Regions from separate parts of the Rhodoferax sp. SPJ21 genome, predicted to be linked through region 1. Evidence: riboswitches for the same ligand, from Rfam matches in the RefSeq annotation. Region 1 holds a riboswitch; each other region holds the start of a gene.
The links. Region 1 has a riboswitch for thiamine pyrophosphate ahead of AC4BBN_RS00640 (thiamine ABC transporter substrate-binding protein). Riboswitches for the same ligand answer to the same signal wherever they lie in the genome.
Positions count from the first base shown of each region.

Region 1 (7,176 bases):
GCAACCAGCCCAGCCGCGCCTCAGGCGAAGTAAAGCCATCAAACACCAGATTGCCCAGGCTCCAGATCACGGGCTTGCCCAGCACCACGTCGGCGCCCTGCGTCACATGCGGGTGGCTGCCCACGACGGCATCGGCACCGGCTTGGACCATCAGCTTGGCCAGTGCACGTTGGCGCTGGTTGGGTCCGGGTTCGTGCTCCCAGCCCCAGTGCATAAATGGGATGACCACGTCGGCTCCTGCGGCCTTGGCAGCGCGGATGTCGGCGACGACCATGCTGTCTTCGCTCCAGGCGATGCCAGGCCAGGTGGCGCCGGCTTCGAAAGAGCGGGGCTTGAACTCGTCGTAGCCCAGCAAGGCGATGCGCAGGCCATTTTTTTCGATCCAGTACGGTGCGTGCGCTTCACGCAGATTGGCGCCACCTCCAAAGGTGGCAATACCCGCATCGTGCAGGTGGCCCAGCGTTTCCATGAAGGCGTCGCGGCCAAAGTCGCCGCTGTGGTTGTTGGCGACGGACATGGCATGGAAGCGGCCTTTGAGCACCTCCACCGTGTTCGGCTTGGCGCGGAAGGTGAAGATCTTGTTGTCCAGCGCCGTACCGCCGCTGGCGATGGATGTTTCCAGGTTGCCTATGGCCACGTCGGCCGCCTGCAAGATGGACGCAATCGGCGCCAGCGGGTCGCCACCTGCGGCAATCAGGCGGCCAGGGCCATCGTCCAGCATGACATCGCCGCCAAACAGCAACTCCACCGTGGATTGGGCGTGGCTGAGCAGGCTGGCGCACAGCAGCATGGTGGTGAGCAGCCGTTTCTTCATTATTTCTTCCAGGCACACCAGTATTGGAGCTCGCCGTCGCGCAACGGCTCGTAGACGCGTTGTAGGCCGGTGAAGCCATATGGGCAGTGCGACGGTAGCGGTGGATACAAGTATTCGGCCTGGTGCACTAGGGCGACGCCCTGGGGAGGGTCGCGGTCTACATAGGTGTAGACCTTGATCGCGCCCAAGCCCGGTGGCGTGCGCTGGAAGACCATGCGGAACAAGAAAAGTGAGCCGATCGCAGTGGGGGCGACCTCATACGGTGCTGCGGTGGGCGTGGCGCGGATGAGCTGTGTTTCGCCACCATAGTTGACGTAGCAGTCAACAGCTTCGGCATATGCCAAGCCAGAGCTGAGGGCGAGCACAGCCAACACAGGTTTCAATCTAGCGGCCGCGCATGAATAAGGCATCGAGTTCTTTCACCGTGATCTGCCGCCAGGTGGGGCGGCCATGGTTGCACTGGTCGGAGCGCTCGGTGGTTTCCATCTGGCGCAGCAGGGCGTTCATTTCGTCAATGGTCAGGCGGCGGTTGGCACGCACGGCGCCGTGGCAGGCCATGGTGCCCAGCAGTTCGTTGTGCGCGCGTTGGATCACGGTGCTGGCTTCATGTTGTGCCAGCTCGGCAAGCACGCCACGTGCCAGTTCGGTCGCGTCGCCCTGCACCAGGCTGGTCGGCACGGCGCGCACGGCCAGGGTCTTGGGCGAGAAGGGGGTGATCTCCAGGCCCAGCGTGGCCAGCGTATCCACATGGGCTTCGGCGGTGGCGACTTCCTGCGGCGTGGCGGCGAAGGTGACCGGGATCAGCAGTGGCTGGCTGCTGATGCGTGCGTGCTCCGTGTTCGCCAACTGGGCTTTGAGCCGCTCGTAGACGATGCGTTCGTGCGCCGCGTGCATGTCCACCACTATCAGGCCCTGGCTGTTTTCGGCCAGGATGTAGATGCCTTGCAGCTGGGCGATGGCGCGGCCAAGGGGCCAGGCCTCGCTGGGCTGGTCAGGCTGGGCGGATGGGGGGCTGGCTACAGCGAACGGGACTGCGGACGTCGTAGTGGCCGGTGCATAGGCGGCAGGGCTGGGCGCGGGCACCGCAACCGTGGCGCTTACCGGCCACAGGGCTTCGAAGTCCGACACCTTGTGGGGTGTGGGTGCTGCGAAATAGATAGCTGCTTGCGCAGGTAATACCTGCGCTGGAGCCTTGTTTTGTATAAATTCTTCCGGCGGGCTGGTGGCGGGGGCTGTGGCGTTCGCTGCGGCGGCTACTGCGGCAGCGGCTGCGCGGGGTGCTGCCAGGGCCGCGTCCACAGCGCGGCGCACGGCCTGGTGGACTTCGCGGCTGTCGCGAAAGCGCACCTCGATCTTGGTGGGGTGCACGTTCACGTCCACCCGGGTCGGGTCGATCTCCACATACAGCGCATATACCGGCTGGCGCTGGCCGTGCAGCACGTCTTCATAGGCGCTGCGGGCGGCATGGGTGATGACCTTGTCGCGCACAAAGCGGCCGTTGACGTAAGCAAACTGCTGGTCGGGCCGGGCCCGCGCCGCATCAGGAATGCCGACCCGGCCCCAGACGCGTACCGCCTGGCTGCCGTCGTCGCGCATGGAGCTCTGGTGGTCTACCGCCACAGAGCGTTCGGTGAAGTCGTCGCCCAGCACGTCGCGCAGGCGTTCGGTCAGCGCGGCTATGTTCTGGGGGGAAGGGCAGGCGCGCCACTGCTCGACCAGTTTGCCTTCGTGCCAGATGGCAAAGCCTACGTCAGGCCGGGCCAGCGCATGGCGGCGCACGGCTTCTACGCAGTGGGCCAGCTCGGTGGCGTCGGTCTTCAAAAACTTGCGGCGGGCCGGGGTGCTGAAGAACAGCTCTTTGACCTCCACCGTGGTGCCGGTGCTGCGCGCCACGGGCTTGAGTTCGCCGCTGCGGCCGTCCAATAAAAATGCATTCGGTTGGCCGCTGGCGCGCGAGGATATTGCCATGTCAGCTATGGAGTTGATAGCGGCCAGGGCTTCGCCACGGAAACCCATGGTGCCCACGGATTCCAGCTCGTGTAGGTCGCGGATCTTGCTGGTGGCGTGGCGCTTCAGGGCGATGGGCAGCTCTTCCATGGGGATGCCGCCGCCATCGTCTTCCACCGCAATCAGCCGCACGCCGCCGGCCAGCAGGCGCAGCGTGATCTGGGTGGCCCCGGCGTCCAGCGCGTTATCGACCAGCTCGCGCACCACCGAGGCGGGGCGCTCCACCACTTCGCCGGCGGCGATCTGGCTGATGAGTTCATCGGGCAGCTCGCGGATCACGCGGCGGGGACTGGGGGACAGCAGGGGGGAGGAGATGGATGCGTTCACCGGATGATTTTAGAGGGCGCGGTTGGCCCGTAGCCGCTGTGCGGATTTGCGTGCAACTACAGCCATAAGTCCTGGCTGCTGGCCAGTTCCAGTCCGCGCCTTTGCATGTCCTGCAAAAACATTTCGTGCTGCAGCTGGAAGCCGCCCACCGGGCTCATGCAGTCGGTCAGCAGCACGATGCGCTGGGGTTTGTGGCGTGCCAGGTGGTCCACGATGTGCTCGGTGGTGGCGCGCACGCAGTGGCTGCTGGCCTCGCCGGCAATCAGCAGGGTATCGGCCTGGTCCATGGCGGCCATCAGCGTGTGGTTCAGGCCGGTGGCTTCGTCCTGCGCGTCGGGCACCTCGGCCATGACTGCGCTGTAGTGCTCGGTCCAGGGGTTGCTGCCCTTGCTTAGCTTGGTGACGCTACGGCCCTGCTGGTCTTCCCAGTCGTTGTAGGCGGCGTGCACATCGGCGTGTACGTTGTGGCCCCAGGTGCCGATCTCGCAGTGCACTGGCCAGACCATCAGGGTGTAGCGCCCGCGCGCTTCGAGCGCGTCCAGATAGGCCAGGCTGCGGCCCAGGTGCGCCGGGTCACGTGGCCGGTACAGGCCGGCGTTCACGTCCGCGGCCGTGATGGTGGTAAACGGCGCGACGGCATTGCCGTCGCCCTGCAGCCAGAACGTAGGGTGGGCAATGTCCAGCCTGTGGTGCGAGTCCAGTGTGACGGTGATGTCCGACAGCCGGGCCGCATATTCGCGGATGAAGGCTGCCAGCCGCTGCATGTCGGCATGGGCGCCGGTGACCGGCAGGGCAGGGGTGCCGCAAGCGTCTGGGGGGAGATCGCAAAAATCGTTTTGGGGGTCGATGATGAGCAGATGGGTGTGGCGTGTCATGGCTGTCTTCCGTTTGTCTTGCGATGCTGGTGATAATCAGCGCCCATGGACATTCTGATGCAACTTCTCGACTTCATTCTGCACGTGGACAAGCACCTGCAGGCTTTTGTAAGCAATTACGGCATGTGGGTTTACGCCCTGCTGTTTCTGATCATTTTTGTGGAGACCGGCGTTGTCGTGATGCCGTTCCTGCCGGGTGACTCGCTGCTGTTTGTGGTGGGCGCCATGTGCGGTGTGGGGCTGATGTCCTACCCGCTGTCGGTCGGCCTGCTGCTGGCCGCGGCCATTTTGGGCAACCAGAGCAATTACGCCATTGGTCGCTATCTGGGCCCCAAAGTGTTTCAGTGGGAAGACTCGCGCTTTTTCAACAAAAAGGCCTTCAACCAGGCCCATGGGTTCTACGAGCGCTATGGCGGCCTGACCCTGGTGGCTGCGCGCTTCATGCCGTTTCTGCGCACCTTCGCACCGTTTGTGGCGGGCGTGGCGGTGATGAACCGGGCCAAGTTTGTATTTTTTGACGTGCTGGGCGGCGTGCTGTGGGTGGTGGGCATCGTCACCATCGGCTACTTCTTTGGCAATTTCCCCTGGGTCAAGCAGCACCTGGACAAGATCATCTGGGCCATGATTCTGGTGCCCACTGCCATCGTGGCGATCGGCGCCCTGAAGGGCCGTATGGCCGCCAAGGCCTGATACCCCATCTGCCTAAATTTTGGGCACTGCAAGCTTTGTCTTTATAAATCAAAGACTTAGCTTGCATATACAAACGCTTGCCGAACTTATCCACATGTTTGTCCAGTGCCAGCAGGGAGAACTTTTTGCCTCAGCGCTTTTTTGCAATGCGACGGTAAAAAACTTGTCGGGCTACAGCGTGGCGGAGCTGTTTTAGGTTAGGTATTTTGTTCTCAGACGGGCCCAGGCAGGCCATACAAAGCGTTTCTGAGGATCTGCCTAAAAATTAGGCATCGTAAGCTTTGTCTTTATGAATCAAAGACTTAGCCTGCATATACAAACGCTTTCCCGGCTTATCCACAAGTTTGTCCAGCGCCAGCAGGGAGAACTCTACAATCCCACGCTTCACCGGGGGTGCCTGCTGCAATGCGGGCTGAGAAATACCCCACACACCTGATCTGGGTCATGCCAGCGTAGGGAGCGTGATGGGGCTGCGGCCTTCCATGCGCCCCTTGCTGGCGCATTGAAAGGCATGCATGTTCCACCGCCGCGCTTCTGCTTCTAGTACACGCCGTACGTTCATCGGGGCCGCCACCGCGCTGGCCGCTCTCTGCAGCTTCCCCGCTCTGGCGGCCAACAATGAACTGCGCGTGTTGGTGCACAGTTCTTTCGATCTGCCCAAGCCCTTGCTGGCCCAGTTCGAGGCCGATGCCGGTGTCAAGCTCAGCCTGATCAAGGCCGGTGACGCCGGTGAAATGTTGAACAAGCTGATACTGACCCGCGCACAACCGATTGCGGATGTGGTGTTTGGCCTGGACAACGCGCTGGTCGCCAAGGCCCAGGCCGCCAAGGTGCTGGAGCCCGTAACCTTTACCAAGGGCTCGCCGGTGGCCCAGGTGGGCGCGAATGTGGTGGCGGTGGACTATGGCTTTGTCACGCTGAATTTTGACAAGGCCGCCTTCGCCAAGAGCGGCCTGGCCTTGCCCAAGACGCTGGAGGATCTGGCCCAGCCAGCCTACCGCAACCTACTGGTGGTGCCTAACCCTGCCACCTCCAGCCCCGGCTACGCTTTTTTGCTGGCCACGGTGGCCGGTATGGGGGAAGAAAAAGCCTTTGACTGGTGGGGCCGCATGCGCGCCAACGGCGTGAAGGTGGTGAAGGGCTGGACCGAGGCCTACTACACCGAATTCAGCCGCAACGGCGGCAGCCGCCCCCTGGTGGTGAGCTATGCCACCAGCCCGGCGGCTGAGGTGTTCTACAGCAAGGAAAAGATCAGCGAATCGCCCACCGCCAACCTGTTCCTCAAAGGCGGCGTGTTCCGCCAAGTTGAGGGTGTGGCCCTGGTCGCGGGTGGCGGGCAGCGCGAAGCCGCCGCCAAATTCATACGCTTCATGCGCGCTGGCACGGTGCAGCAAGCCCTGCAAACCAGTATGTGGATGTACCCGGTGGAGGCCCACACGCCCCTGGCCGATGTGATGCGCCATGCGGTCGAGCCCACCGCGTTTGACAGCCTGCCCGCCGACACCATTGCCGACAAGGGAACGGCCTGGGTCGCCCGCTGGACGCAGGTGGTTCTGAAATAGTGGCCTGAACTAGTGACTATTACCCGCCGCCAGAGCTTGCTGGCAGCGCTGCCGCTGCTGTGCCTGGCGGTGCTGCTGGTGGCGCCGGTGCTGCGCCTGGGCTTCGAAGGCTTCTGGGGAGATCTGGCCACCGGGCCCGCGCCGTCGCTGTGGGCGGTTTGGACTGACCCGTATCTGCGCTGGCGCGTGCTGTGGTCGCTGCTGCAGGCGGGTGCCACCTGCGCGGCGGCGTTGCTGCTGGGCCTGCCCGTGGCCTGGGTGCTGGCGCGCTGGGAGTTTGCTGGGCGCCGCCTGGTTTTGCGGCTGCTGATGTTGCCCTTCGTGGTGCCCACCTTGGTGGCCGCCGTGGGCGTGCTGGCGCTGTGGGGGCCGCATGGCCTGCTGAGCAATGCCTTGGGGCTGGCGCTACAGGACACACCCTGGCTGCTGCTGTATGGCAATTTGTTTTTCAACCTGTGCGTGGTGGTGCGCGCAGGGGTGGATGCGCTGGAGCAGGTCAATGCCCAGCGCGTGGCCGCCGCCCGCAGCCTGGGTGCCAGCCCGTGGCGGGCCTTCTGGCGCGTGGAGTGGCCGGCAATCGCACCCTGGCTGGCGTCCAGCCTGTGCCTGGTGTTCTTGTACTGCTTTGCCGGTTTTGGCCTGGCCCTGGTATTGGGTGGCCAGCGCTATGCGACGGTGGAGGTGGAGATTTACAGCCTGGTCGCGCATGAGCTGCAGCTGGCCCCGGCCAGCCTGTTGGCGCTGTGGATGCTGCTGCTGACCGGCGCTGTGGCCTGGGGTTATGCCGCCCTTGAAAAACGCCTGGCCACGCCCGGTCGTGTGCAGCCCATGGCGCGCCGCCGCCCCAGCCGGCCCGTGCATTGGCTGGGCCTGTGCGGTGCGTGTGCGGTGCTGGTGTTTT
Region 1 is NZ_JBYZMO010000001.1:156,919-164,094, reverse strand. It holds gene AC4BBN_RS00665 (CapA family protein) at 1-814, opposite strand, end outside; gene AC4BBN_RS00660 (hypothetical protein) at 814-1,188, opposite strand; gene mutL (DNA mismatch repair endonuclease MutL) at 1,199-3,148, opposite strand; gene AC4BBN_RS00650 (cysteine hydrolase family protein) at 3,205-4,023, opposite strand; gene AC4BBN_RS00645 (VTT domain-containing protein) at 4,069-4,713, shown strand; TPP riboswitch at 5,093-5,190, shown strand; gene AC4BBN_RS00640 (thiamine ABC transporter substrate-binding protein) at 5,229-6,275, shown strand; gene AC4BBN_RS00635 (ABC transporter permease) at 6,288-7,176, shown strand, end outside.

Region 2 (7,176 bases), on a different contig from region 1:
GAATATCGGGTGTATCAGCCTTGGTGGCTGAAATAAAAAGGGCTTACGGATTGGCGTAAGCCCTTTTGCAAAATTCTGGCTCCTCAACCTGGGCTCGAACCAGGGACCTACGGATTAACAGTCCGGCGCTCTACCAACTGAGCTATTGAGGAATATGACAGACTTAAATTATAGCGTCAGTTTTTTGGATTTTGCAAGCGAGCAGCTTTTTAACGCAAAAAGTTCACTCCAGGCCCAGCGGGCCGTGTATGGCCTGGCGTAAAGATGCTGCTGCACTCTCCGGGTTGGGGGCGGCGGTAATTGCGCGCACCACGGCTATCGAGCCGACTCCGCTGGCCAGCACGGCGGGCAAGCGTTCACTGTCTATGCCGCCAATGGCTACCAGTGGATAGTCGCGCAGCAGCGAGGCATAGGCGGCCAGGCGGGCCGTGCCTTGGGGCGCAGTGGCCATTTTTTTCAGCGTGGTGGGGAACACTGCACCCAGTGCGATGTAGCTGGGGCTGACGCGGTCTGCGCGCAGCATTTCGGCATAGCCATGGGTGCTGATGCCCAGGCGCAGGCCGGCGCTGCGAATGGCATGCAAATCGTCGGCGCTCAGCAGGTCCAGGTCTTCCTGGCCCAGGTGGACCCCGTAGGCGCCGGCCTGGATGGCCTGCTGCCAGTGGTCGTTGATGAACAGCAGGGCGGGTGTGCCTTGCACGGCAACTACTGCGGCCTGGACTTCGCGCCGAATGGCGTCGGCGTCTTCGGACTTGAAGCGCAGCTGCACCGTGGGTACGCCGGCACTGGCCATGCGGCCGACCCAGGCGGCGTCGGGCAGGACTGCGTACAGGCCCAGCTGGCGCGGGCATGGCGCAAAAGTCTGTTCGCGTGGCCAGGGAGCCAGGCCGAAGTCTTCTGGTGCGGTGGGCCAGTCGCTGGTGTTGCCGGCGCGCGCAGCCTGGGCTTGCCAGGCCTGGGCGATGCAATGGGCGTCAGTCGGGATGAAGCCTAGTTGCAGAGCTGCACTCAGGCTGGCGTCAAATACCGCGTCGCTGGTGGGCAGCGCCATGGCGCTATGGTGGTCCAGGATGCTTTGGGTGAGGGCAGAGTGCATATGGACTTATTCCTGTGCGTGGTGCCAGAACGGCGTGCCCAGCACCGGCGTGCTGGGTTGGGCGGCTTGCTGTTCCAGCATGGCGCCGGCCAGGAATGCGCTGCGCCCAGCGGCCACCGCATCGGCAAATGCCCCGGCCATGGTGACGGGGTCTTGGGCCAGGGCCACGGCGGTGTTCAGCAGCACGCCGTCATAGCCCCATTCCATGACCTGACAGGCATGCGAAGGGCGACCCAGGCCGGCATCGACCAGCAGCGGCACGCTCAGGCGTTCGCGCAGCACCTGCATGGCGTAGGGGTTGATCGGGCCCTTGCCCGTGCCTATGGGCGCGGCCCAGGGCATGACGGCCTGGCAGCCCACGTCTACCAGGCGTTGGCACAGCACAAGGTCCTCGGTGCAATAGGGCAGTACCTTGAAGCCGTCCTTGATGAGGCGGCTGGCGGCCTCCACCAGGTTCAAGGTGTCGGGTTGCAGGGTGTAGTCGTCGCCTATCAGTTCCAGCTTGATCCAGGGTGTGTCGAACACCTCGCGTGCCATGTGGGAGGTGGTGATGGCTTCTTGCAGGCCGTGGCAGCCGGCGGTGTTGGGCAGCACCGGCACCCCGGTTTGCCGTAGTAGTTCCCAGAAGCCATTGGGGCTTTTGTCCTGTCCGCCCAGGTTCTGGCGGCGCAGCGAGGCGGTCAGCATGGCCGGGCGGGCGCGGGTGATGGCGTCGGCCATGGTGCTGGGCGAGGGGTAGCGGGAGGTGCCCAGCAGCAGGCGGCTGGCGAAGCTTTCGCCGTACAGGATGAGAGGGTCGTGGGACATGGTGTCAGCCTCCGGTGACGGGGTGGATGATTTCTATGCTGTCGGCCTCGGCCAGCACCGTGTGCGGGTGCTGCGCGCGCGGCACAAAGGCCTTGTTGACGGCGGCGGCAAACGGCGGCTGCGCCTGCATCTGCGCCAGCGCGTCGGCCAGCGTGGTGCCTGCGGGCAAAGTCTGGGGGATGTTATTGATGGTGACGTTCATGCTTCTTCTATCGCCAGGTCGAATTGCGCTGCCAGCGCGGACGTGCCGTGCTGCACCAGCTCCAGCACCACGTCCAGCATGGCGGGTGCGATCAGGAAGCCGTGGCGGTACAGGCCGTTGATTTGCAGCGTGCGCGGCTTGATGCGCCGGATCGCGGGCAGGTTGTTGGGCAGGGTGGGGCGGCACTGGGTGGCGCTTTCCACGATGCGCGCCTCGCCAAATCCGCTGTGCACGCTGTAGGCTGCGCTCAGTAGCTCCAGGCTGGAGCGCACGCTCATGGGCGACATATCGTCGGATTCGATCTCGGTGGCTCCCACGACAAATACGTTGCCGGGTTTGGGGGCGATGTACAGCGGATAGCGCGGGTGTACCAGGCGCACCGGGCGCTGCAGCTCTACGCCCGGTGCGTGCAAGCGTAGCACTTCGCCGCGCACCGCGCGCAGGGCCGGCCATTGTTCGCTTGCACCCAGGCCACGGCAGTCAAACACCCAGTCGCTGTGGACATCTTCTGGCTGGCGCGGGCAGTGCCAGTGCATGGTGACACCCGCCTGTTGCAATTGCAGTAGCAAGGCATTGAGTAAGCCTCGGTTGTCCAGTTGGCCTTCACCGGGCAGCAGTAGGCCCTGGCTGAAGCGGTTGCCGATGGTGGGCTCCAGCGTGGCGATGGCTGCGGCATCCAGCTGTTGCGGTGCGGGCAGGCTGGGTAGCTGCTGACAGGTGGCGGCGAGTTGCTGGCCAAAGCGGCTGGCCTCGGAGGCATCTTGTCGGTGCCAGAGTATCAACGTGCCGTTGCGCTGGAAGAACACCGGCGTGTCCAGTTCGGCCATCAGTTCCGGCCAGCGCGTGAGCCCATGCTGGCCCATTTGCACCACGCTGGTTTCGGTGATGGCCGATTCGGCCAGCGGCGCGAGCATGGCAGCGGCCACACGGGCGGCAGCGCCCTCTGCCTCGGGTCCGCCGGCCTCAAAGACCTGCACAGCGTGGCCCGCGCGTGCCAGCGCCAGGGCCAGCAAGCGGCCCATCAGGCCTGCGCCAAGAATGGTGGTGGAGAGTGGGGTGGCCAAGGTGTCGTCCGATTGCAAAAACTCAACATGGGACGAAACGAGGCGCTGTCGTTGATAGAAACTTCCCACGCCAGCATGATCTGGATCGGGTATGAGGGTTTTTCTCAGTCTGGATCGCGTACCAGACACCCCTGTTTCATCCGCAAGCCCGGATTACATCACATCGCTGGCCCGATAATTTCGGCATGACTATTTCTGACTCTTCTCCCCGCTATCTGCGCCTGTTGTCCATTGCCGGCTCTGACAGCGGCGGTGGCGCGGGCATCCAGGCCGATTTGAAAACCTTTGCGGCGCTGGGCTGCTACGGGATGACGGCGCTGGCCGCGTTGACCGCACAGAACACCCGGGGTGTGACCGCCATCCACCCGGTGCCGGCATCCTTCTTGAAGGCCCAGTTGCAGGCGGTGCTGGACGATATCGGTGCTGACGCGGTGAAGATCGGCATGCTGCATTCACCCGAGATGGTGGAGGTGGTGGCCTGGGCCATAGACCAGTACCAGCTGCAACGCGTGGTGCTGGACCCGGTGATGGTGGCTACCAGCGGTGACCGCTTGATGGCGGTTGAGACCGTGCAGGTGCTGGTGGACCAGCTGTTTCCCCGCGCCACCGTGGTCACGCCGAACCTGGACGAAGCGGCCCTGCTGTTGGGCCGCAGTGTGGATACGGTGCAGACGCTGGAGCCGGCCGTGGCGGATTTGCTGGCGCTGGGTGCGCCCGCTGTGCTGCTCAAGGGTGGTCACCTGCCGGGCGATACCGTGGTGGACTTGCTTGGCCAGCGCGACGGCAGCCGCCAGCCCTGGCACTCGGCCCGCATTGCTACGCACAACGGCCACGGCACGGGTTGCACGCTGTCGTCTGCGATCGCGGTGTATCTAGCCCAGGGTTTGGCGTTGACGGAGGCTGTGGGCCAGGCCCGGGCTTATATCCGTGGCGCGATACAAGCCGGCGCCCATGTGCACACAGGGCAGGGCCATGGGCCTTTGAACCACGGCTTCGCTCCCCTGCCCATGCAGGTGCTGGCTGCGTGAGAATTTATAAGAAATAGGGCTGTAGCGCAGGTTTTACCTGCGCAAGCAGCTCTCTTTTCTATAGCGCGTAGGTAATGCGTAAAGGCCGCGTCAACCAGGCCACGAAGAACACCAGGGCCAGCGTGGGTAGGGCGGCGCCGAACTGTGGTGCGCAGTTGGTTAGCAGGTGGTAGACCGCAATGCCGGCTATCCACAACAGGGCTGCGCTGGGCTCCACCAGGCGTTGCGACGCGGTGGTCGTGCCTTGCGACAAGCGGCCCAAAATCACGCCGTACAGTGGCACAAAAACCGAGCTCAGCAAGGTCAAAAATGGCTCCAGACTGTGCATGGGCAGCACCAGTGCCAGGCCGGTGCAGGCCACGGCCAGCAGCAGGCCCCAACGCCGTACGCTCCACCACGGTGCCAGGCTGTGGGCCGAGACCGAGCCTGAGTACACGTCGCCATAGGCGTTGTCGATTTCGTCCACCAGGACCAGGCCCAGGGCTAGCAGCCCACCCTGGGCCAGCAGCAGCGCGGTGACCAGGTCGGTATCGGGGCCGGCCACGGTGACCACCATCACACCTAGCGCGTAGCACCAGATATTCGCCAGCGCATAGCCCAGCCAGGTGCCGCTCATTGCGCTGCGGCCTTGGCGGCCATGGCGCGCATAGTCGGCCACCAGTGGCAGCCAGGACACGGGCATGGCTATCACAAGGTCCATGGCCGACAGCAGGCCCATGCTGCCGTCGCCTGGCCGGGTCCAGAAGGCGTGCAGGTCAGACTCCATCAGTTTGCGGCCGAACTGCCAGCTCAGCCACAGCAGCGACAGCACCACCAGCGGCAGGCCGTAGCGGCTGATGAATTTGCGCACCAGGGTCAACATGGAACCTGCCATCAGCGCGGTCAGCAGTGCGCCCCACAGCAGGGTGACCAGCAGGGTGCCTTGGTTGCCTTGCGGCATCCATCCGAAATGCTCCTTGGCAATGGCCAAGGTACCGTCGCGCATCACCACCAGTTCAAACGCGGTCCAGCCCAGCAGTTGCACAATGTTCAGAACTACCGGCAGGCGTGCAAAGCCGCTGCCATAGGTGGCGTGCATCAGGCCTGCGCTGGACAGGCCGCTGTCGCAGCCAATGCGCGCCGTCCAGGCCAGCAGGCCGGAGCCGACGAGGGAGCCCAGCACAATTGCCAGCACGGCATCGCGCGTGCCGACGGCGGGTACCAGATAGGCGCCGATCTGCATCACCAGCAGGCCAACCCCCAGGCTGAACCAGAGTGCGGCATGGGCCGACCAGCCGAAGACGCGCTGCGCCTGCGGTATCGGCGTTAAGGCCTCGTTATTGAAAAAGGATGGCTGAGCCATGTGTTCGCTCCATACAAATGATGCTGGTCTGTGGGGCCTGTAGCTCGCGGGCCAGTGCTGGCGCAGGGACGCAGGATTTTATCGTGGCGCCACCTTGTGGTGCATGGGGCGTTTGGCGCAGGTGTTAGCTGCTTAATGTGCTATTAATTTTGTAGCGATACAATCTGCGGCTGTTTTTGGGCCGGTGCGCGGTGCGCCGGCTCGAGCATTCTTACCCCACATCCCTGAATACTATGGACGCTTTCATCCGCCCCTGGCAGTTTGTTTTCTGCGCATTGCTCGGCCTGACCGGCAGTGCGATGGCCCAGACCGCCACCGACAGTGCAGACCAGCCCCACCGTTGGCGTATCGAGTTCAGCCCGCACACCACCCACTACAGCTACAACCCGGAGCACCGCCCGGTGCATTTGCTGGGCCTGGAGCGTGAGTCCACCGCCGACAACAGCTTTTACGGACTGGCGCTGTTCACCAACTCTTTTGGCCAGGACAGCGGCTACGTCTACCTGGGCAAGAGTTATTACGGCGTGTTTGACAGTTATCCCAAGGTGTACCTGAAATGGTCGGCGGGCATCTTGTATGGCTACAAGCCACCCTATGAGAACAAGGTGCCCCTGAATCACAATGGCTTCTCGCCCGCCATCGTGCCGGCAGTAGGCTGGAAGTTTGATTCCGGTTGGCATGCCCAGGTCGACATGCTGGGCACTGCGGGCCTGACCTACTCGATCGTCAAAGAGTTTTAAACGCTGCGCAGCTGCAGCCCGTGGAGGGCTGCAGTCTGTCTGTTACAGCGAAGGGAGTCCGGTTTTGTCCAGCTCAATGGCTTCGGGCATGGCCAGATTGCACTGCAGTAGTGCGTCGTTTTCAGTGTTGCCACCCGGTGCAGGTGGCATTTCTGTTTCCAGCGGGCGCAGTTGCAAGGCGCTCAGCAAATTGCCGGATGCCGCCAGTACGCGGGCCTTGGCCAGTTGCAGGTCAAAGCCGGCATTCGCCAATGAGCGGCGGGCCTGGAATAGTTCGTTTTCGGTATCCAGCAGATCCAGCAGCGAGCGTTGGCCAATATCGAACTGTTGGCGGTAGGCTTCGTGTGCCTTGGCAGTGGATAGCTCATGCTGCGATAGCAGCGCTATTTGCTGGCCCTGGCGCTGGATGTCGTTGAAGGCAATTTGTGCGGTCTGGCTCAGGTCGCGGCAGGCTTTGTCGCGCAGGTCATAGGCAGCGTTGAGCTTGGCGGCATATTGGCTGATACGGGCGCTGTCGCTGCCACCGTGGTACAGGTTGTAGTTCAGAACCAGCTCCAGCGCACCATTGCGGTAGTGGCCGGGTACCCCGTCCTGGTTGCGCTCCGTGCTTTGCCGTGCGCGGAACTCCAGCGTGGGCCAATTGGCTGCGCGCCGTCCTTCCAGGTCGGCCTGGTAGGCGCGGATGGTGGACACCGCGCCCAGAAACTGCGGATTGTGGGCAATGGCCGCTTCGAGGAACTGCGAACGCGCAGGAATGTAGCTGTCTAGTACCGGAAAGGCAGCCATCGTTGCGGCTGGTACCTCGCCCGTGAGGCGTTGGTAGCGCACGGTTACGTCATGCAGGTTGCTGGCTTCCGTCAACCAGTTGGATTCGGCGAGCGCCAGCCGGCCGGCAGC
Region 2 is NZ_JBYZMO010000003.1:387,779-394,954, reverse strand. It holds tRNA gene AC4BBN_RS17120 (tRNA-Asn) at 1-2, opposite strand, end outside; tRNA gene AC4BBN_RS17115 (tRNA-Asn) at 77-152, opposite strand; gene thiE (thiamine phosphate synthase) at 224-1,096, opposite strand; gene AC4BBN_RS17105 (thiazole synthase) at 1,103-1,903, opposite strand; gene thiS (sulfur carrier protein ThiS) at 1,908-2,105, opposite strand; gene AC4BBN_RS17095 (FAD-dependent oxidoreductase) at 2,102-3,169, opposite strand; TPP riboswitch at 3,215-3,312, opposite strand; gene thiD (bifunctional hydroxymethylpyrimidine kinase/phosphomethylpyrimidine kinase) at 3,355-4,197, shown strand; gene AC4BBN_RS17085 (purine-cytosine permease family protein) at 4,256-5,539, opposite strand; gene AC4BBN_RS17080 (hypothetical protein) at 5,773-6,279, shown strand; gene AC4BBN_RS17075 (TolC family outer membrane protein) at 6,322-7,176, opposite strand, start outside.
Region 2: another riboswitch for thiamine pyrophosphate. It lies ahead of AC4BBN_RS17095 (FAD-dependent oxidoreductase); the one in region 1 lies ahead of AC4BBN_RS00640 (thiamine ABC transporter substrate-binding protein).

Region 3 (7,176 bases), 1.1 Mb from region 1:
GTCATCTGCCGTTCATGGGGGGCCAACCCGATGGTGCCGGGTGTTTCGAAATCGGCTTACCGTGGCCCTGGCCTCTCTGATTGCTGCGGGCTCCGCCAGCGCTCACACATGTCCGACGATCGATGCAAAAGAAGTGGCCAGCCAGTTCGACCGCTGGAACGTCTCATTGAAAACTTTGGACTCGGCCAAGGTGCATGCCCGCTACACCTATGTGTACCCATACACCAATGGGCAGTGGCTGATTGCCAACCACCATTCGTCTGCGATGCATGATAAGAAGGGCCGGCGGTTCTTGGCATAGGGCTCGCCGGCCGCCCGTCTGCCCCTGTGCCCGGCCTGTAACCAACACACGGCAAAATACGGGCATGACCAAGACCACCCCCGATATCCCCGACATCTTCGCCAACAACCGTGCCTGGGCCGAGCAAATGGAGCTTCAGCGTCCCGGTTTTTTCACTGGCCTGAAGGCCCAGCAAAAGCCTAAGTACATGTGGATCGGTTGCTCCGACAGCCGCGTACCGGCGAATGAAATCATGGGCCTGGCACCGGGCGAGGTGTTCGTGCACCGTAACGTGGCCAATGTGGTGGTGCATTCCGATTTGAACGCCTTGTCCACCGTGCAGTTCGCGGTGGATGTGATCAAGGTAGAGCACATCACCGTGGTGGGGCATTACGGTTGTTCCGGCGTGGCGGCTGCCTTGTCTGGCCTGCGCGTGGGTCTGGCCGACAACTGGCTGCGCCATATCCAGGACGTGCGGGACCGCCACCGCAGTCTGTTGGAAACCATTGCCGAACCCCACCGCCATGACGCGCTGGTGGAGCTCAACGCCATCGAGCAGGTGGTGAACGTGTGCCAGTCCACCGTCATGCTGGACGCCTGGGCTCGCGGCCAAAAGGTCGTGGTGCACGGCTGGGTGTACGGCATCCACGACGGCCTGCTGCAAAACCTGCAGATCAGCGTCGGCGGTGTGGACGAACTGGATACTGTTTACCGCGCTGCTGTTGAGAAGGTTTCCAGCGCAAAGCGCACGTAATACATGCGCTGACAGCTATTTAATCAATAGCAATCCATGTTTTCGCAAAGGCTGGACTCGCCGCTCGCACACCGTATCGCCAAGGCCATCATGGATGGCTTCAACCGGCATTACCGCCTGTTCCGTACCGAGTCGGCACGCGCCAAGCACCGGTTTGAAACGGCCGACTGGAGCGCCCAGCAGCGGGGCCAGCGCGAGCGCATCGAGTTCTACGATCTGCGTGTGCGCGAATGCAGCACCCGGCTGGAGCGCGAGTTCCAGGCGGGCGAGCAGGGCCAGGAAGTGTGGCCGCAGGTCAAGCTGCACTACATCAGCCTGCTGGTAGACCACCACCAGCCCGAGCTGGCCGAGACCTTCTTCAACTCGGTCACCACCAAGATACTGCACCGTAGCTACTTCCATAACGGCTTCATTTTTGTGCGCCCTGCGGTCAGCACCGAGTACATCGAGAACGACCCTGCGGAGAAGCGCCCCACCTGGCGCGCATACTACCCATCGCGCGACACCATGGGTGAGGTACTGCAGCGCATGGTGCAGGATTTTGAGTTGCGCCGCCCGTTCGACGACCTGGCGCGCGACTGCGGCCATGTGCTGCAGGCGCTGCTGCAACAACTGGGCGAGTTCACGCTGCGCGCCAACTTCCAGTTCCAGGTGCTGTCGGGCCTGTTCTTCCGCAACAAGGGCGCGTATGTGTGCGGCAAGGTGATCAACGGCTTCAACGCGCTGCCGTTTGCACTGCCCATTCTGTACAACGCCCAGGGCCAACTGGTGATAGATGCCGCGCTGTTTGGCGAAGATGACATGCTGCGCCTGTTCAGCTTTGCGCGCGCCTACTTCATGGTGGAGATGGAAATCCCCAGCGCCTATGTGCAGTTCTTGCGCAGCATGATGCCGCGCAAACCGCGCAATGAAATCTACAACGCGCTAGGCCTGGCCAAGCAGGGCAAGACCCTGTTCTACCGCGACCTGCTGCAGCACCAGCGCCACTCCAGCGACCAGTTCCGCATCGCGCCCGGCATCAAGGGCATGGTGATGCTGGTGTTCGATTTGCCCTCTTTCCCCTATGTGTTCAAGCTCATCAAGGACTACTTTCCCCCGCAGAAGGACACCAGCCGCGAGCAGATCCAGTCCAAGTACCAGTTGGTGAAACACCATGACCGCGTGGGCCGCATGGCCGACACGCTGGAATACAGCGGCGTGGCCTTTCCGCGCGACCGCTTCTCCGACGACCTGGTTGCAGAAATCGAAAAGTTCGCGCCCAGCCAGATGGAGATCCGCGACCGGGATGGCGACGGCCAGCTGGAGGTCATCCTAAAGCACGTCTACATCGAACGCCGCATGATCCCGCTGAACATCTATCTGCAGGAAGCGTTTGACCAGGGGCCGAACGACCCGCGTGCCCGTGCACAGATCGAGCGCGTAGTGATCGAGTACGGCAACGCCATCAAGGACCTGGTGGCCGCCAACATCTTCCCGGGCGACATGCTGTGGAAAAACTTTGGCGTGACCCGCCACGGCAAGGTGGTGTTCTACGACTACGACGAGATCGAATACCTGACCGACTGCAACTTCCGCAAAGTGCCCGAGCCGCGCAACGAAGAAGACGAGATGAGCGGCGAGGTCTGGTACAGCGTGGGTCCCAAGGATGTGTTCCCAGAGACCTTTGCGCCGTTTTTACTGGGTAACCCCGCCGTGCGCGAAGTCTTCATGAAGCACCACGCTGACCTGCTGGACGCCGGCTTCTGGCAAGCCCACAAGGAGCGCATCCAGGCTGGTCATGTGTTTGATGTGTTCCCGTACGAGCAGGACAAGCGGTTTGGAAGCTGAGGTGGCTAAAATGGCTAAAGCCAACTGAAGGAGCTGAGCCATGCAAGTTACCGCGACTGAAGCCAAGAACCGCTTCGGCTACGTCTGCGCGCAAGCCAAAACAGAGCCCGTTTTTGTGGAAAAAGACGGCCGCATTGACAGCGTGATCTTGTCGGCCCAGGACTTTGAGGCGCTGAAGGCTGCGAGCCAAAGCAAGACCCTGGCCCAGCGGCAAAAGTCTTTCAACCAAACCCATAAAGCCTGGATTGACGAACAGAACGCCCGTTTTGAAAAGCAAGGCCTGTGGTGTGACGACCTGCGGGTTTGGTAATGCAGTATGACGTGTACCCCAACCCCAGCCCGCGCATGCGGGATGTCTACCCCTATGTGGTGGATGTCCAAAGTGATTTGTTGAAAGCCTTGGCCACGCGCATGGTGGTTCCGTTGGCCATCACCAGCCTGCCGTCCAGCAGCTTGCCGCGCCGCCTGTGCCCGCTGCTGCAGGTCAAGGGCCAAACTTTGATGCTGGTGCCGTTTGAGGCAGCACCGTTGGACAAGCGGCATCTCAAGTCCAAAGTTGTTGCGGTGCGAGACCGTGCGGACGATATTGTTGCCGCGATGGATGCTGTCTTGAGCGGTATCTAGTACGCAGCTGTTCATGTGTTTGTCGTACACTCCGCGCTGCCCGGGGTGTGCAGTTAGCTGCGCTGAGATGGAAATCCAAACCCGCGAACTTGATCTGGTTCATACCAGCGTAAGAAGAGCTTGACGATGCTGTCCCTTTGCGGGGCGGTGTCGTCTCACCACCCATCATGGGTGTTCTCCTTGGGAGTTTGCGCGGTCTGGCTGCGCTTTCGGGCTCCCACTTCCAAAGGAGAACCCACCATGAACGCGCCCGATAAATTCGTCCAGCTGCTCAACTACGCCTGCGACCCCCTGCCTGCCTCCACCAAGCGCTACATCCAGGGCAGCCGCCCCGACCTGCGCGTGCCGGTACGCGAGATTCTGCAAAGCAACGGCGAAACCGTGGCGGTGTACGACACCTCCGGCCCCTATACCGACCCGCAAGCCCAAATCGACGTGCGCGCCGGCCTGCAAGCCCTACGCGCAGGCTGGATCGAGTCGCGTGGCGATTCTGAGGCCTATGCCGCCCGCATCCGCAAGGCGCTGGACGACGGCCGCCAAAGCGAAGAGCACGACGCCCTGCAACTGCTGCGCGCCCAGGCCGCCGGTCTGCAGCGCACGCCCCGCCGCGCCAAGGCGGGTGCCAACGTGTCGCAGATGCACTACGCACGCAAAGGCATCATCACCCCCGAGATGGAATTCGTCGCCCTGCGCGAGAACCAGAAGCTGGAATGGATGGAGCAGTACGCCGCGAATACCGAGCGCGACCAGCGCTTGGCCGGCAACAGCTTTGGCGCCAGCATCCCCAAGGTGGTGACACCCGAGTTCGTGCGCTCCGAAGTGGCCCGTGGCCGCGCCGTGATCCCGCTGAACATCAACCACCCCGAAGTCGAGCCCATGGCCATCGGCCGCAACTTCCTGGTGAAGATCAACGCCAATATTGGCAACAGCGCCGTCACCTCCAGCATTGAAGAAGAAGTTGAAAAACTCGTCTGGGCGATCCGCTGGGGCGCGGACACGGTGATGGACTTGTCCACCGGCAAGAACATCCACACCACGCGCGACTGGATCATCCGCAACTCGCCCGTGCCTATCGGCACCGTGCCGATCTACCAGGCGCTGGAAAAGGTGGGCGGCATCGCCGAAGACCTGACCTGGGAAATCTTCCGCGACACGCTGATCGAACAGGCTGAGCAGGGCGTGGACTACTTCACCGTGCATGCCGGTGTACGCCTGCCCTTCATCCACCTCACTGCCAACCGCATGACCGGCATCGTCTCGCGTGGCGGCTCCATCATGGCCAAGTGGTGCATCGCGCACCACAAAGAGAATTTCATCTACACCCACTTCGATGAAATGACCGAGATCCTGAAGGCTTACGACGTCAGCTATTCGCTGGGTGACGGCCTGCGCCCCGGCTCCGGTGCGGACGCGAATGACGAAGCCCAGTTCGCCGAGCTGCGCACCCTGGGCGAGCTGACGCAGAAGGCCTGGGAGCAAGATGTGCAGGTGATGATCGAAGGCCCCGGCCACGTGCCCATGCACATGGTGCAGGCCAATATGACCGAGCAGCTTAAGCACTGCCACGAAGCGCCGTTCTACACCCTGGGCCCACTGACCACCGACATCGCCCCTGGCTACGACCACATCACCAGCGGCATTGGCGCGGCCATGATCGGCTGGTTCGGCACCGCCATGCTGTGCTACGTGACTCCCAAGGAACATCTGGGCCTGCCTGACCGTGACGACGTGAAGACCGGCATCATCACCTACAAGATCGCCGCCCATGCCGCCGACGTGGCCAAGGGCCACCCCGGTGCCCGCTATCGCGACGACGCGCTGTCCAAGGCCCGCTTCGAGTTCCGCTGGATGGACCAGTTCAACCTGTCGCTGGACCCGGAAACCGCCAAGAAATTCCACGACGAAACCCTGCCCAAGGACTCGGCCAAGGTGGCGCATTTCTGCTCCATGTGCGGTCCGAAGTTCTGCTCGATGAAGATCACCCAGGAAGTGCGCGAATACGCCAAGAACCTGGGCGTCAGCGAGGAAGAGGCCGCGCTGCAAGGCATGCAGGACAAGTCCGAGGAGTTCAAGTCCGGCGGTGGCGAAATCTATGTGCCGGTGAACGGCGTGATCCCGATTGTGCAAGCGTAATGCTATAAATAAAATAGCTGCTAACGACCAATATATAAGCGCTAGCGGCTGTTTTTATTCGCAACTAGACGGCTGCCCCCTTAGCCCAGGCTGCCACCTCCGTTGACGTGCAGCACCTCGCCCGTCAGATAGGGATTGGTCAGCGCAAACAGGGCGGCATCGGCCAGGTCTGCAGGGCTGCCAATGCGGCGCGCGGGCAGGCTGCTGGCCAGGCTTGCAAAGAAGGCGCTGCGGCTGGCTTCGTCCATGAAGGCCCAGCCTTCGGTGTCCACCACGCCGGGCGAAATGGCGTTGACGCGCACAGGGGCCAGCTCTACCGCCAACGCCCGCACCAGGCCTTCCACGCCTGCGTTCAGAGCCGACACCATGGCCGTGCCAGGCGCAGGGCGGTCGGCGGCCAGACCAGAAAACAGCAGGATGGAGCCGCCCGGCTGTAACTGCGGCAGGCCAAACTGCACCAGGTGCACCGGCCCCCAGAACTTGCCTGCCAGCATGCGCTCAATCGCATCGCGCGGCATGCTGGCCAGGGGGCTGTAGGTCAGGTCGGCAGCGGTAGACACAAAGTAGTCAAACGCGCCCAGCGTCTGGAACCCAGCGGCTGCGGAGGCCGCATCGCCCAGGTCCATGGAAACGGTGGCCACACTACCGCCCAGGCGCTGGCGGGCATCGGCCAGCTTGGCCTGCGAGCGGCCCAGAATGGTGACGCGTGCGCCGCGCTCAAGTGCCAATGCGGCAACGGCAAAGCCGATGCCCGAGCTGCCACCGGCGATGGCAATGTGTTTGTGGGTGATGTCCATATTCATACTCCTGCTTGGTTAAATGCACCCCGTGCCGGATGGATAGACCGAACGGCAGGGGCTAGACGTGTGGCCAAAATAGCCGCGAAAAAAAGAGGCACCAGGCCCACCCACATGGGCATCTGGGGTGAATGCGTGCTGGCGATACCGCCTGCCACCGAGCCCACGGCAATGCCCAGGTTGAAGGCCGCGATGTTCATGCCCGAGGCCAGCTCCGGGCTGCCCACCGGGTTGTGCTGTGCGGCGACCAGCACGGTTTTTTGCAGCACCGGCACCGCCCCAAACGATGCCAGGCCCCAGACCACCATCACTACCGCCATGGCCAGGGCCGATGCCGCGCCCAGGGCTGCGCCCAGCAGCGCCAGCGCCAGTCCACCGACCACGCACAGCGCGGCGCTGCGGCTGCCCACCCGGTCTACAAATCGGCCTCCCAGGGTGTTGCCCACCGCCGCGCTGACCCCGTACAGGGCAAACATGCCGGTGATGCCCTGGGCTCCCAAATGGGTGCTCTGCGCCAGCAGTACCGCGATGTAGGTGAAGCCAGTGAACGAGCCCGCATAGGCAAGGGCGGTGGTGGCGACGGGCATTAATGTGGGCAGGTTAGACACCGTGGCCCAGACGCCGGGCCGACTTTGGCCCGCCGATGCGAGCAATCCGGTGCTGGCCGGAGCCCACCGCAGCAGTGCTATTGCGCTCACCGCAGACAGCAGTGCGATGGCGGCAAAAATGAACTGCCAGCGCACGGTGCCGCTGGCCAGCGT
Region 3 is NZ_JBYZMO010000001.1:1,279,943-1,287,118, reverse strand. It holds gene AC4BBN_RS05870 (hypothetical protein) at 62-301, shown strand; gene can (carbonate dehydratase) at 366-1,034, shown strand; gene aceK (bifunctional isocitrate dehydrogenase kinase/phosphatase) at 1,071-2,861, shown strand; gene AC4BBN_RS05855 (prevent-host-death protein) at 2,902-3,171, shown strand; gene AC4BBN_RS05850 (CcdB family protein) at 3,171-3,485, shown strand; TPP riboswitch at 3,517-3,619, shown strand; gene thiC (phosphomethylpyrimidine synthase ThiC) at 3,726-5,618, shown strand; gene AC4BBN_RS05840 (SDR family oxidoreductase) at 5,699-6,415, opposite strand; gene AC4BBN_RS05835 (MFS transporter) at 6,418-7,176, opposite strand, start outside.
Region 3: another riboswitch for thiamine pyrophosphate. It lies ahead of thiC (phosphomethylpyrimidine synthase ThiC); the one in region 1 lies ahead of AC4BBN_RS00640 (thiamine ABC transporter substrate-binding protein).